Regions from separate parts of the Paenibacillus sp. FSL R7-0163 genome, predicted to be linked through region 2. Evidence: a T-box and tRNA genes for the amino acid it is inferred to sense, from the RefSeq annotation. Region 2 holds a T-box; the other holds one or more tRNA genes.

Region 1 (7,406 bases), 100 kb from region 2:
CAGCCATTTTGGGGGTTAATACAGACAAGTTAGTAGTAAAAGAAAATTGTATAGTCCTTCCTGCTAAAGCAACCTTCGAGTATTCAATAACTTCTTTTAATAGCTCGAATTCAAGTAAAGGCTCTCCACCGTAAAAAGTAATAGAAACTTCCTGCTGATCCCCATAAAGTTTCATGTAATCAATAGATTTAAGCGCCGTATCAGATGACATTCTTTTTGAAGTAAACGCCCGATTGTGAGGATACCCATCATGGTATATACAATAGCGACAACGCATGTTGCATTTTCCAGTTAATTCTAAAATGAGTTGCGTTGTCCCTGTATTCATTTCATTTTTTATATACTCTAGGGATATGTCATTATATAAGTGCTTAATTTTGAATCCTTTGAATAAATCCTCCTCATTAATTGAAGTCATTAATTCATCTACATTAACGTTGTGAGCATAAATATATTGATTTAATTCATCTAAGCTTTTATTAGAGGAAATTAACAATTCAAATAACTGAGCTATATCATTGTCAAGCATCACAACCTTACTTGTACCACTATCGTAGAAGTAGTAAAAGTTATGTTCAGAGAATATCTTCCCTATGGAAAGTGCTGTTTGTGCTGGTTTTTCTTTTTTGTATTCTTGGATGTAATTAAAGAGTTCTGAAAAGTTTTCGAAGTTATCTTTATATAGATCCATTTCATTACCTCCTGCCATTAAAATACAACTCTTGAATATTATTATAGTAACATATTAAAAAAATATCAACACATTAATTTTTTAATATGTTACTTTCGGTCTTACCACATCTAGGTTATGAAGTTTAGTAGGCGAAAACTCTACTTGATAAGACTAAACCGAGCCCCATATTTTAATAGACAACTTCGCATAGAAACCTGCAACACTCTAAATCAAAAAAGAGCAGCATAAGCGCTGCTCTTTTTTGCTAGGCTAGAATCGGAGCCTTAATACTTGAATTCATACGAATAGGAGTTTATTGTCTCCAGAACCGTACTATTTTCCACAAATTTTGTTATATGTACCACCCGGTAGGTATTCCCGGAATTGACATAGTTAAACCCGTTCGAAGCATGTGAGCCCATGCTCGAGAAAGACTAGGTCCAAGACTTCACATCAGACCATTGATTGCTGCTGTTTTACCTCTTTTGTAGGGTGAGAGTAATAGAAGTATCATAATCCGTATAAATCTTTATTGTTCTCCCACTCTCGATAGTCAGCGAAACAGATGTCACCGAGATATACTATAAAGGGTATTATTATCTTCTCCTGTACAGCAGGTTCAGCATATTCTACTCTCTAAGGTCATGCAAATAAAGATTTCTTCGTAATTCCCCTCTATTTTTTTCTTATTCAGATGTTTCTTCATACTCCACTTCCGCCATTCTTAAGAAGCAGCTTCATTGCTCTGCGCCTGGCTCTGGTCAAATAAGATCTAATATTCACCGCTTGGACATCCATAGAAGCAGCAAGCTTGTGATCACTCCATTCAAGAATGTACTTGTTATACAATAAAGTCTGATCCCGTTCTGATAACTCACTGAGTATCTTGGCAATCTCTGTGTAATCCTCCTTGAGGCTATACATCTCCTCGATGCTAGGCTGCTTGTCGGCTATTTGCTCTATACTGTCAGCGGTTATCCCTGAAGAGGTATGATTCAGATGTCTTTTGCGCTGCTTCGCATGATTAATACTAGTATTATGTACGGTATGGACCAGATAGGATACTTGTTTATGCAGGTCTAGGGAACGCAATAATGCGGCTTTACTGATTAGTCTGACAAAGGACTCCTGTATCATATCATCAACAACATCATAGTCCTGCAAGATCTCATAAGCCTTCTTTTTCATAATAGGATAATACCTATCGTATAGCTCTGTTAGAAATACAACATCCTCGTTAACTTCTACAGTAGATAGGATGGTGAAGAACATGAATATTCTCACTCCCTTTAATTTACATTATAATACATAATAATAGTTTATCCACCTTATTATGGAAGTGATGTATGATTCACAATATATGCTACTAGAAGCATTCAGCGAAACAAAAAGACCACTCTAAATAGCTATATTTAGAAAATAAAAAAAACTTGTAAAATTGCTGGAAGCAATCTTACAAGTCTTTTTCGATATACCGGTGAGAGGACTCGAACCTCCACGGTTTCCCTCTCGATTTTGAGTCGAGCGCGTCTGCCATTCCGCCACACCGGCAAAGTATTAAGTTAAAATATGGCGCGCCCTGAGAGATTCGAACTCCCGGCCTTTTGATTCGTAGTCAAACGCTCTATCCAGCTGAGCTAAGGGCGCAAAATTTATATGGAGCGGACGACGGGAATCGAACCCGCGACCCTCGCCTTGGCAAGGCGATGCTCTACCGCTGAGCCACGTCCGCACACGATATGTATTGATGTCCGACTCACTAAAGAAGTGAGCCATGAAGGACTCGAACCTTCGACACCCTGATTAAAAGTCAGGTGCTCTACCAACTGAGCTAATGGCTCATAAAGCAAGAAAATGGCGGAACCGACGGGATTCGAACCCGCGGTCTCCTGCGTGACAGGCAGGCATGTTAGGCCAACTACACCACGGTTCCAGAAGAATAATTGCTTAATGAAAATTGGTTGCGGGGGCAGGATTTGAACCTGCGACCTTCGGGTTATGAGCCCGACGAGCTACCGGGCTGCTCCACCCCGCGTCAGTAAAAAGTATTAATTCCCTTGGATTCCTCGGAAAGTATCCGGATTCCTCAGTGAAGCATTAACTTCACTTTTGGGGATGTGTTATGGTGGAGGCTGAGGGGATCGAACCCCCGACCCTCTGCTTGTAAGGCAGATGCTCTCCCAGCTGAGCTAAGCCTCCATGTAAAGAAGCAACTTAATTATCATAACATAATCAAATCTGTAATGCAACCATTTTTTCTAGAAGTCTAATGCTGTTTCAAGAAGAAATGGTGACCCGTATGGGATTCGAACCCATGTTACCTCCGTGAAAGGGAGGTGTCTTAACCCCTTGACCAACGGGCCGTTTTAAAAACAAATTGTTTTGACAACAAAAAAGATTATATCATGTATTATTAAGTATAGCAATACCTAAATTGATTATTTTTCTTTTTACTCTTCACTAGGTAATAGATTGATATGAAGCTTTTGAGCTATTATCTCAATGATTTCACCCGTAGTTCTATCATTCGTGTCTAGATGCTGCTTAAACACCTCGTGATCAAGCCCTGTGATGCACCTGTCGATCTGCTGAGCAGCCCAAGAGTCTTTTCCTTCACCTCTAACGCTTAATCTCTTAAGCAAGGTCTCTCGGGAGGCACACAAACTAAAATGATAAAGCTCTATACCTCCATCCATTAACTTGCCGATGATTTCCCTGCAATAATCCGGATTCATTAGGGTCATAGGCACGATAATTATTCCATCATATTCGCTAGCTATGTTTTTCTTCGATACATTTCATATGCGGTTTGTGTCTTCCCTGAACCAAAAGCACCATTGATCCATATAATCATGATCATTTGCCTCCGTGAACTAATTTTCATTCGAAGAAATCACTCACAATGATTGCCTATCCTTATAATAAGCGGATAAATATCATACAACAAAAAGACCACTGTCGATAACTCAACAGTGGTCTTGCGTGCTTGGCAACGTCCTACTCTCCCAGGACCCTTCGGTCCAAGTACCATCGGCGCTGGAGGGCTTAACGGTCGTGTTCGGGATGGGTACGTGTGGAACCCCTCCGCTATCGCCACCAAACGGGCATTTGCGGTACAAATGCATTATTCAGGTCTCAGCATCGCCAAATGCTGAAAACAAATTCATCATCAAACAGTCACTTGGACTATATAAATCGGAGCTTGATTCCTGAAAACTGAATCCGAAACGAATTTGCATTCTAAGTATAGGATAAGCCCTCGACCGATTAGTATTGGTCAGCTCCATGCATTGCTGCACTTCCACCTCCAACCTATCTACCTCGTCGTCTTCAAGGGGTCTTACTAATTGGGAAATCTCATCTTGAGGGGGGCTTCACGCTTAGATGCTTTCAGCGCTTATCCCGTCCGTACGTAGCTACCCAGCCATGCTCCTGGCGGAACAACTGGTGCACCAGCGGTACGTCCATCCCGGTCCTCTCGTACTAAGGACAGCTCCTCTCAAATTTCCTGCGCCCACGACAGATAGGGACCGAACTGTCTCACGACGTTCTGAACCCAGCTCGCGTACCGCTTTAATGGGCGAACAGCCCAACCCTTGGGACCTACTTCAGCCCCAGGATGCGATGAGCCGACATCGAGGTGCCAAACCTCCCCGTCGATGTGGACTCTTGGGGGAGATAAGCCTGTTATCCCCAGGGTAGCTTTTATCCGTTGAGCGATGGCCCTTCCATGCGGTACCACCGGATCACTAAGTCCGACTTTCGTCCCTGCTCGACTTGTAGGTCTCGCAGTCAAGCTCCCTTATGCCTTTGCACTCTGCGAATGATTTCCAACCATTCTGAGGGAACCTTGGAACGCCTCCGTTACTCTTTAGGAGGCGACCGCCCCAGTCAAACTGCCCGCCTGACACGGTCCCCGTACCCGGTAAGGGTACTAGGTTAGAACCTAGATACGATCAGGGTGGTATCCCAACGGCGCCTCCACCGAAGCTTGCGCTCCGATTTCTACGGCTCCCACCTATCCTGTACAGATCGTACCCAAATTCAATATCAAGCTGCAGTAAAGCTCCATGGGGTCTTTCCGTCTTGTCGCGGGTAACCTGCATCTTCACAGGTATTAAAATTTCACCGGATCTCTCGTTGAGACAGCGCCCAAGTCGTTACGCCATTCGTGCGGGTCAGAATTTACCTGACAAGGAATTTCGCTACCTTAGGACCGTTATAGTTACGGCCGCCGTTTACTGGGGCTTCGGTTCATAGCTTCGGGTTACCCCTAACCACTCCCCTTAACCTTCCAGCACCGGGCAGGCGTCAGCCCGTATACTTCGCCTTGCGGCTTCGCACAGACCTGTGTTTTTGCTAAACAGTCGCTTGGGCCTTTTCACTGCGGCCCCCTCGTGCTATTCACACTACCGGGGCACCCCTTCTCCCGAAGTTACGGGGTCATTTTGCCGAGTTCCTTAACGAGAGTTCTTCCGCGCGCCTTAGAATTCTCTTCTCGCCTACCTGTGTCGGTTTGCGGTACGGGCACCTTCTCCTGGCTAGAGGCTTTTCTTGGCAGTGTGAGATCATGACCTTCGCTACTATAATTTTCGCTCCCCATCACAGCCCAGCCTTAATGATGTGCGGATTTGCCTACACATCAGCCTCACTGCTTAGACGGACATCCATCAGTCCGCGTCACTACCCTCCTGCGTCACCCCATCGCTCATAGCGGATTACGGTGGTACAGTAATTTCAAACTGTTGTCCTTCGACTACGCCTTTCGGCCTCGCCTTAGGTCCCGACTTACCCTGAGCGGACGAGCCTTCCTCAGGAAACCTTGGGCTTTCGGCGGATCAGATTCTCACTGATCTTTTCGTTACTCATACCGGCATTCTCACTTGTGTAGTGTCCAGCGCTCTTTTCAGTACACCTTCAACCCCTACACAACGCTCCCCTACCCCAGATACATACGTATCTAGCCATAGCTTCGGTGGTGTGTTTAGCCCCGTTACATTTTCGGCGCAGAGTCACTCGACCAGTGAGCTATTACGCACTCTTTCAATGGTGGCTGCTTCTAAGCCAACATCCTGGTTGTCTGTGCAACTCCACATCCTTTCCCACTTAACACACACTTGGGGACCTTAGCTGATGGTCTGGGCTGTTTCCCTTTTGACAATGGATCTTAGCACTCACTGTCTGACTCCCGGCAATAAGTATATGGCATTCGGAGTTTGACTGAGCTTGGTAATCCTTGCGGACCCCGCACCCAATCAGTGCTCTACCTCCACTACTCTTATACCGAGGCTAGCCCTAAAGCTATTTCGGGGAGAACCAGCTATCTCCGAGTTCGATTGGAATTTCTCCGCTACCCCCACCTCATCCCCGCACTTTTCAACGTACGTGGGTTCGGGCCTCCAGTGCGTGTTACCGCACCTTCACCCTGGACAGGGGTAGATCACACGGTTTCGGGTCTACGTCCACATACTAAGTCGCCCTATTCAGACTCGCTTTCGCTGCGGCTCCACCTTCTCGGCTTAACCTTGCATGTTAAACGTAACTCGCCGGTTCATTCTACAAAAGGCACGCCATCACCCATAGATCGGGCTCTGACTTTTTGTAAGCACACGGTTTCAGGTTCTATTTCACTCCCCTTCCGGGGTGCTTTTCACCTTTCCCTCACGGTACTGTTTCACTATCGGTCGCCAGGTAGTATTTAGCCTTAGCAGATGGTCCTGCTGGATTCATACGGGGTTTCACGTGCCCCGCACTACTCGGGATCCGTCTCGGAGAGAACACAGTTTAGGTTACAGGGCTTTTACCTCTATCGCGGGCCTTTCCAGACCTCTTCACCTACCATATTCCTTTGTAACTCCATGTGAGACGTCCCACAACCCCAAGAGGCAAGCCCCTTGGTTTAGGCTGTTCCGCGTTCGCTCGCCGCTACTGACGGAATCACTATTGTTTTCTCTTCCTCAGGGTACTTAGATGTTTCAGTTCCCCTGGTCTGCCTCTACATTTCCTATGTATTCAGAAATGAGTAACTGCGAATTACCACAGCTGGGTTTCCCCATTCGGACACCCCCGGATCAAAGCTTGCTTACAGCTCCCCGAGGCAGTTTCGTTGTTCGCCACGTCCTTCGTCGGCTCCTGGCGCCTAGGCATCCTCCGTGTGCTCTTATTAGCTTAACCTTGATTCTTCCGAAGAAAAATCTCACTAATAACATTTACTTGTTTACACAAGTTGCTAAAAGATGTTCTAAAACGCAAATTCGTTTCGGTATCCAGTTTTCAAGGATCAAGTCTTACTTGAGAGCTTAAACTCTCAAAACTGAGCAACGAGTGAGTAACAGGCCTAAACCTGAGATTGTGGAAGCTAAGCTTCCGATTTGAATGTCTTCATTGCAGAAGACGATTCTCCATAGAAAGGAGGTGATCCAGCCGCACCTTCCGATACGGCTACCTTGTTACGACTTCACCCCAATCATCTACCCCACCTTCGGCGGCTGGCTCCCTTGCGGGTTACCCCACCGACTTCGGGTGTTGTAAACTCTCGTGGTGTGACGGGCGGTGTGTACAAGACCCGGGAACGTATTCACCGCGGCATGCTGATCCGCGATTACTAGCAATTCCGACTTCATGCAGGCGAGTTGCAGCCTGCAATCCGAACTGAGACCGGCTTTGATGGGATTGGCTCCACCTCGCGGCTTCGCTTCCCGTTGTACCGGCCATTGTAGTACGTGTGTAGCCC
Region 2 (7,406 bases):
CATGCTGGTTCACTATTCGGTTCCACATGGTTTAGAGCAATATGGTGGCGCTGCTTGGGGAACACGGGATGTATGTCAGGGACCTGTGGAATATTTCATGGCTACGCAAAAATACGAACAGGTTCGTGAAATTTTGCTGACGCTGTATAGTCATCAATATGAAGATGATGGCAACTGGCCACAATGGTTCATGTTTGATAAATACACGAAGATACAACAAGAAGAGAGCCATGGAGATATTATTGTGTGGCCGCTTAAGGTGCTTGGAGACTACTTGGCAGTAACTCAGGATTACAGCATCTTGGGAGCAACAGTGCCGTATACCCGTAAGCACAGCTTTGACTTTACAGAAGAAAAAGCGACGTTGCTGGATCATGCGCGGAAGGAAATTGCTTATATTAAGGATCATTTCCTGCATGACACACATCTGTCTTCTTACGGTGATGGAGACTGGGATGATACACTCCAGCCTGCAAATCCACAGCTGAAGCAGTATATGGTTAGCAGCTGGACAGTGGCGCTTACCTATCAGACACTTAATCAGTTCTCAGAGGTACTTCGTTCAGTTGATCAAGCTGAGGCAGAGGAACTGAAGGCGATGGTGGAAGGAATCCGTAAGGATTTCCATACTCATATGCTTCAATCCGAAGTGATTCCTGGCTTCCTGTATATGGAGGACCCTGAGCAGATTAAGCTTATGGTGCACCCAAGTGACACAGAAACAGGTATCCAGTACCGTCTGCTGCCAATGACGCGCAGTATGATCAGTGAGCTGCTTACTCCGGAACAGGCCGAAGCACACTATGATGTCATTCAGGATAAACTATTCTGCCCTGACGGTGTACGTCTGATGAATCGTCCAGCTCAATATGTTGGCGGGGTCAGCACTCATTTCAAACGTGCGGAGCAAGCGGCTAACTTTGGCCGGGAAATTGGACTTCAATATGTGCATGCACATATCCGTTATGTAGAGGCTATGGCCAAGCTCGGTAAAACCGATCAGGTCTGGAAGGGTCTGGCAGCGATTAATCCGATCGGAATCCGCGATGTGGTGCCAAACGCTGAACTACGTCAAGCTAACTCCTATTTCAGTAGCTCGGATGGTAAATTTAACACCCGTTATGAGGCACAGGAGAATTTCGATAAACTGCGCAATGGTGACGTAGCTGTTAAAGGTGGCTGGAGAATCTATTCCAGCGGTCCTGGGATCTATATGAACCAGTTAATCTCGAATGCACTGGGGATCCGTACGGAAGGTGGAGACTTAATTGTTGACCCGATTCTGCCGGAATCGCTGGATGGAATGCACTTTAGCTTTGAATATGCAGGCACTAAGGTAGATTTTATCTATCATCTTACAGGTCGTGAGATCAGTCGAATTACTATCAACGGTACGGAAGTGCAAACAGAAGGTACACCTAACCGCTATCGTAACGGTGGTGTTCGCATCAAACGTGCGGACTTTGATCGTCTCAGCACGGAAGCTGGAAATGTGATAGAGATTTATAAGTAACATTATATATAGAAGGGCAATCTCCGCGTTAAGCGCGGAGATTGCCCTTTTTTTGTGTTTTTTACATTCGGCTCGGTGTCGGTAACCCAAGCACTTCGAGCACATCTCCCAAGATGTCCTTGAATCTTGAAGTGAGCCAGAGGCGGAATTCGATCGTGGCTGAATCGCCTTTTAGAATTGGACATACAGAATAGAAGTTGTTGAACAGGGTAGCTAGGGTATGGGCGTAAGTGCAGAGCGTATTTGGCGTTAACTCTATACTTGCTGAATGTAATATCTCCGGCCAGAGGCTTAGCTGTCTTAGCAGCGCAAGCTCTGCTTTTTCCAATTCGGAAGGGAACAGAAGCTGTGCGGCAGCTGTAAGGATTGGGATCGTAGCTTTACTCAAAACGCTTGTCGCACGCGCAAAAGTATACATCAGATAAACTCCGGTATTGCCGGATATTTCGGTAGCCTGTTTGAAATCAAACACGATTTCCGTTCCTAAATTAAACCGCAGCAGATAGTAGCGAATCGCAGCAGTGGCAATCATTCGGCTGGAGAGGCCGTCTTTATCGGAACGTGAGTGTTCGATGTTCTGTTCCATGAGTTCCACCAGATCGCTTACCTTAATCCCGATTCCCTGTCGTCCGGACATAGCATAAGAAGATTTGCCTTCTGAAATATCTATACCCAGCTCGGCAGCCGAGGCGGGACTAAGAGATACAACACCATAACTCACATGATGGAGTTTGTCTGCTTGCTCGTTATAACCTAGTGCCCCTAAGGCTTGCTTAACCATCTGTTGTGGATATTCCTGTCTGTAATCGATCACATTGATGACTCTGTCCGCCTGCCCATAAGACTCTTGGGTTCCAGTTAATCCTGTTGTCCATAAACCGGACGAGAATTCGCTATAGGAGAAATCTTTGGTTAAAAGACCAAATTTCCAGAGATGATAGGCAATATCTTTGGCTGTATACGTTGAAATCCCATTCGAACGCACCAGCACCTTATCGAGATGATGCTCCTCTGAATCCGCTCCAATGTTAGCCTCTGTTCCTTGCTTCAGCACCCAGCAGCCTGCGAGTTTACCTTCAGTCTCTTGTACAAAAACGGCTGTCTGCTTCAGTAGCTCAGCTGCGGCTGCCCAAAATCCCTCTTTTAAAATACTGCTCTCCCATACCAGCAAATCATAATAAATCCCAAAATGTTTCATTTCCTCTACATGCTCTCTAACGATACGTTCAGCTACAAGGTTGCCCAGCCAGGCTTCATTGCCGCCACCTTGTTCAAGGGAGTGCAGTATATCTGTGCGCTTGTGTGTCATCTCAGGGTTCAGCGCATATTCTTTGTTCACTTTGGCATAAAGATCCCAGCAAAAATCACCGAAACGTTGATGTTCCCCTTCTAAAGGTATATTTAATAATCCAACAACTGTATCCGCCAGCTGATTGCCGAGATCATCAATGTAGTTATGGACCTCTACGTTATACCCAGTTCTTTTCATAATTCTGACTAGAGTATCGCCAATACAGGCGTTTCTTAGATGACCTACATGAGCGGCTTTGTTGGGGTTGATAGAAGTGTGCTCGATGATGACTTTTTCCCCAGTGCTGGCAGGCAGTTCAAAGGAATGTTCAGCCCAGCTTTGCCAATTCATATACAAATTGATAAATCCGGGAGCAGCGACTTCAACTTTTTGCAATAGACCGGCGAAACGCCCTTTGAATTGAAGTTCTGCTTTCACTAATTCTGCTATGACCATTGGGGATTTACGTAGAGTTTTGGCTAGCTGCATAGCGATATTACATGAATAATCACCATGTTCTAGATTTGCTGGCTGTTCGATCAGAATGGCAATGTCCTCTGGATAGTCAGCTCCTAAAGTATTGAATACACGGTGTACACTGTGCTCGATTCCGTCTTTGATGATTTGATTTAACATGGTATACCCTCCTTTGAAAATACAAAAAAGCCCTCGTCTCAAAAGAGACGAGGGCTTTAGCGCTCGCGGTACCACTCTCGTTGCTGAACAAGTTGTTCAGCCACCTTACGGGATAACGGCCTTCAGCCGGGACTTCCTACTAAGATTCAGAAGTCCATCTCACGGGTGCGCTTCATTAAAGAAATCTGTACCGGCTTACACTCTCCCGGCTCGCTGAGGACTAGATCTCGTTAACTACTCTCCCGCTCATCGATGCTTAATTAATTTTTACCAGTATACCCAATATTTCATAAAAAGCAATAGTGTTAGCTTCTTAACTATCTTGGTTGCTCTTTGTTATTAGATTATCAGTTTAGTAGATTATAAATTTGGAAAAAGAAGGCTGTCTTGTTATAGGACCAGCTGTTCCTTTGCACAACAGTCCACACGCTAACTCAAGCCAAGGAATATTACTATACGGAGCCACTAATCTTTCAAATTGTAGTGGAAGGGAGGAGTGAATAAAACATGGCTATTTTTTCTACTGGACCTATAGATAACAGCCCGATCCTAGGGGTCAGACCGTCGCAACTGGTAACCGTAAAAGTAGTTAATCGGGATTCTCTTAATCCTTATAATCTAGTTATTCAAGGTTTCCTTCTTAACGGATCAAGAACGATGTATGTGAATGAAACAGTAAATCTAGCACCTAATCAAGTTTTAACTAAGAACTATTTTGCCGACTTGGACGCATTTGAATTTGTATTTACAACAGTAGAAGCAGTTGAAGCAGAGGTTGGGATTTCAGTCTGGGGAAAACAGAACTCGGGGGCATTGGTAGATCCTCATCGCATAGTTGCGTGGGAGAAGCAGGCAGTATTAATTTAATAATTATTTTTGTGACACAGTTAACGTTAAAGGAGTGATGAGAAATTGAGTTATTTATCTACCGGACCGATAGACAATAGTATGGTAGGGGGTGTAAGACCTACTCAGCATGTTACTGTCAAAATTGATAACCGAAGTGACATTGATTCATCAATGGCTCTTGTTCAAGGATACTATATGGATGGGACAAGAACTTTATATGTAAGCGAGCTGATAAATGTAGCACCTAATGAAGTTATAACACGTGATTATTATGGCGATTTTGATGCGTTCGAATTTATTTTTACAACTACAAGTCTGGTAGATGATCCGATTCAAATCTCAGTATGGGGAAAAAATAGCGTTGGCCAGATTGTGACTGCCCATCGACTTGTACATGCAGAATTGCTTGGTGTAACGCAAGGGATAACTGGTGCGACCGGTGCGACTGGTGCAACAGGAGCGACCGGAGCCGATGGAGCAACGGGTGCTACCGGAGCAGGAGAGACTGGGGCGACAGGTGCAACAGGGGCAGATGGAGTGACTGGTGCAACCGGGGTGACTGGAGCGGATGGAGCCACTGGAGTGACTGGGGCAGGAGAGACTGGGGCAACAGGTGCCGATGGAGCTACAGGTGCAACTGGTGCAACCGGAGCGGATGGAGTAACTGGAGCGACCGGAGCAGGAGAGACAGGTGCAACAGGTGCAGATGGAGTGACTGGGGCGACTGGTGCAACGGGAGCAGACGGAGCAACGGGTGCTACAGGAGCAGGAGAGACAGGGGCAACAGGAGCCGATGGAGCTACAGGAGCAGACGGAGTAACTGGGGCGACTGGTGCAACGGGAGCAGACGGAGCAACCGGGGCGACCGGAGCAGGAGAGACTGGGGCAACAGGAGCAGATGGAGCTACAGGTGCAACAGGAGCAACGGGAGCAGACGGAGCAACGGGAGCAGACGGAGCAACGGGTGCAACAGGAGCGACCGGAGCAGGAGAGACTGGAGCTACAGGAGCAGACGGAGTAACTGGGGCGACTGGTGCAACGGGAGCAGACGGAGCAACCGGGGCGACCGGAGCAGGAGAGACTGGGGCAACAGGAGCAGATGGAGCTACAGGTGCAACGGGTGCAACGGGAGCAGACGGAGCAACCGGGGCGACCGGAGCAGGAGAGACTGGGGCAACAGGAGCAGATGGAGCTACAGGTGCAACAGGAGCAACGGGAGCAGACGGAGCAACGGGAGCGACTGGAGCAGGAGAGACTGGGGCAACAGGAGCAGATGGAGCTACAGGTGCAACAGGAGCAACGGGAGCCGATGGAGCAACGGGAGCGACCGGAGCAGGAGAGACAGGTGCAACAGGTGCAGATGGAGTGACTGGTGCAACGGGAGCCGACGGAGCAACCGGGGCGACCGGAGCAGGAGAGACTGGGGCAACAGGAGCAGATGGAGTGACTGGTGCGACTGGTGCAACGGGAGCAACTGGAGCAGGGGAGACTGGAGCGACTGGTGCAGACGGAGTAACTGGAGCAACTGGAGCGACTGGTGCAACAGGAGCGGATGGTGCAGAAGGAGTAACTGGAGCAACTGGGGCGACTGGTGCAGACGGAGTAACTGGTACAACGGGTGCAACCGGAGCGGATGGAGTAACGGGAGCAACAGGAGCAACGGGTGCAACCGGAGCAACAGGAGTAGCTGGTGTAACCGGAGCAACGGGTGAAGCTGGAGCGACTGGAGCAACGGGAGTAGCTGGGGCAACCGGAGCAACGGGTGAAGCTGGAGCGACTGGAGCAACGGGAGTAGCTGGAGCAACCGGAGCAACGGGTGAAACAGGAGCAACAGGAGCAACAGGAGCCACCGGAGCAACGGGTGAAGCTGGAGTGACCGGAGCAACGGGAGTAGCTGGAGCAACTGGAGCAACGGGAGTAGCTGGGGCGACAGGAGCGACAGGAGTAGCTGGTATAACCGGAGCAACGGGAGTAGCTGGGGCAACAGGAGCGACAGGAGTATCTGGTGTAACCGGAGCAACTGGGCTTACTGGTGCAACAGGTGTAACCGGAGTAACTGGAGCTACAGGTCCGAACATTCAACAAGAAGGTTTTTCTGCTTTTAAGCCCTCATTGGCAATTTCCACATCTACCCAATTAACTGGCTGGACTGTGACAACACCTTTTTATGATAGCCCGTCCTTCGACGAAGTTGGGGGAAATTATACTATTCCGACAACTGGTAGATATTCGATTGAAGCGACTATCAATTACTCCACAACTGCCTCACTCACTGTCAGTCTTGGTACTGGAATTAATCCGGCTTTCGTAGTTCAGAGAACTTCTCCTACTGCAACAAATCTGGTAAGTGGCTTGTTCCCAGTACTTGATGTGAATGTTGCACTTATATTAGATTTGAGAGCAATTTTGGGAAGTGGTACTGTGACGCTGGCTGGAGAATTTGCATTAACCGCAGGTGATGTGATTGGCTTGTTCTATGTGGCAAATGGTTTGACGGTTCCTTTGAATTTGGGTGGCGCGAACTCAGCAGGTATCGTCTGGTCTGTTCATGAATTAACTTAAGTTTATCTTCGAGTTCAGTATTTACAACAGGGGTAATTCGGTAGCCGTAAGTATGGCTTTCGGGTTATCCCCTGTTTTGTTGGCGATATGTTATAAGTTGACTAGAGCGATGCTTATTAGGTTCTTCTTCTATTAATCCATTACGGATTTTCAGATTGCTATAATGTATCAAATATGTGTAACAGTAGTTTTTAAATGGATGTCCACACCTTAATTCGAAATAAGAATAATACTATAAAGAGCCAAAAATTATGAACTAATTTTATAGGATCATAGATTATCAACCTAGAGTAGGTGGGAGGAATGATTATAGATAGAATCATATTTTATACAGAACTATTGAGGAGGATTTTGTTCGGTTGGTTTGATTTTCGCAATTCAAATAATAAGCGTATTTTAAAATTCATAAAAAATGAGGTGTTGAAAATTGAGTCAACTATCTACTGGTCCTATAGAAAATAATCTGGTAGGCGGTGTAAGACCTACTCAGCTTGTTACTCTTAAAATTGTCAATCAGAGTGATGATACTCCGTCAACGGTTCAAGTCGAAGGCTA

Evidence for each region. The T-box of region 2 lies ahead of argS (arginine--tRNA ligase). A T-box ahead of a tRNA ligase gene usually reads a tRNA of that ligase, here a tRNA-Arg.
Region 1: it encodes a tRNA-Arg, which carries the amino acid that the T-box ahead of argS (arginine--tRNA ligase) is inferred to sense. The anticodon was not compared.

What each region holds. Positions count from the first base shown of each region.
Region 1 covers NZ_CP150224.1:740,213-747,618, reverse strand. The annotation lists gene NST45_RS03200 (radical SAM protein) at 1-691, opposite strand, end outside; gene NST45_RS03195 (sigma-70 family RNA polymerase sigma factor) at 1,376-1,945, opposite strand; tRNA gene NST45_RS03190 (tRNA-Leu) at 2,146-2,224, opposite strand; tRNA gene NST45_RS03185 (tRNA-Arg) at 2,244-2,320, opposite strand; tRNA gene NST45_RS03180 (tRNA-Gly) at 2,331-2,405, opposite strand; tRNA gene NST45_RS03175 (tRNA-Lys) at 2,442-2,514, opposite strand; tRNA gene NST45_RS03170 (tRNA-Asp) at 2,529-2,606, opposite strand; tRNA gene NST45_RS03165 (tRNA-Met) at 2,632-2,708, opposite strand; tRNA gene NST45_RS03160 (tRNA-Val) at 2,797-2,872, opposite strand; tRNA gene NST45_RS03155 (tRNA-Glu) at 2,962-3,036, opposite strand; gene NST45_RS03150 (hypothetical protein) at 3,124-3,423, opposite strand; rRNA gene rrf (5S ribosomal RNA) at 3,658-3,774, opposite strand; rRNA gene NST45_RS03140 (23S ribosomal RNA) at 3,921-6,847, opposite strand; rRNA gene NST45_RS03135 (16S ribosomal RNA) at 7,081-7,406, opposite strand, start outside.
Region 2 covers NZ_CP150224.1:637,210-644,615, forward strand. The annotation lists gene NST45_RS02700 (cellobiose phosphorylase) at 1-1,513, shown strand, start outside; gene argS (arginine--tRNA ligase) at 1,575-3,440, opposite strand; T-box leader at 3,481-3,699, opposite strand; gene NST45_RS02710 (hypothetical protein) at 3,948-4,307, shown strand; gene NST45_RS02715 (collagen-like protein) at 4,353-6,851, shown strand; gene NST45_RS02720 (exosporium glycoprotein BclB-related protein) at 7,279-7,406, shown strand, end outside.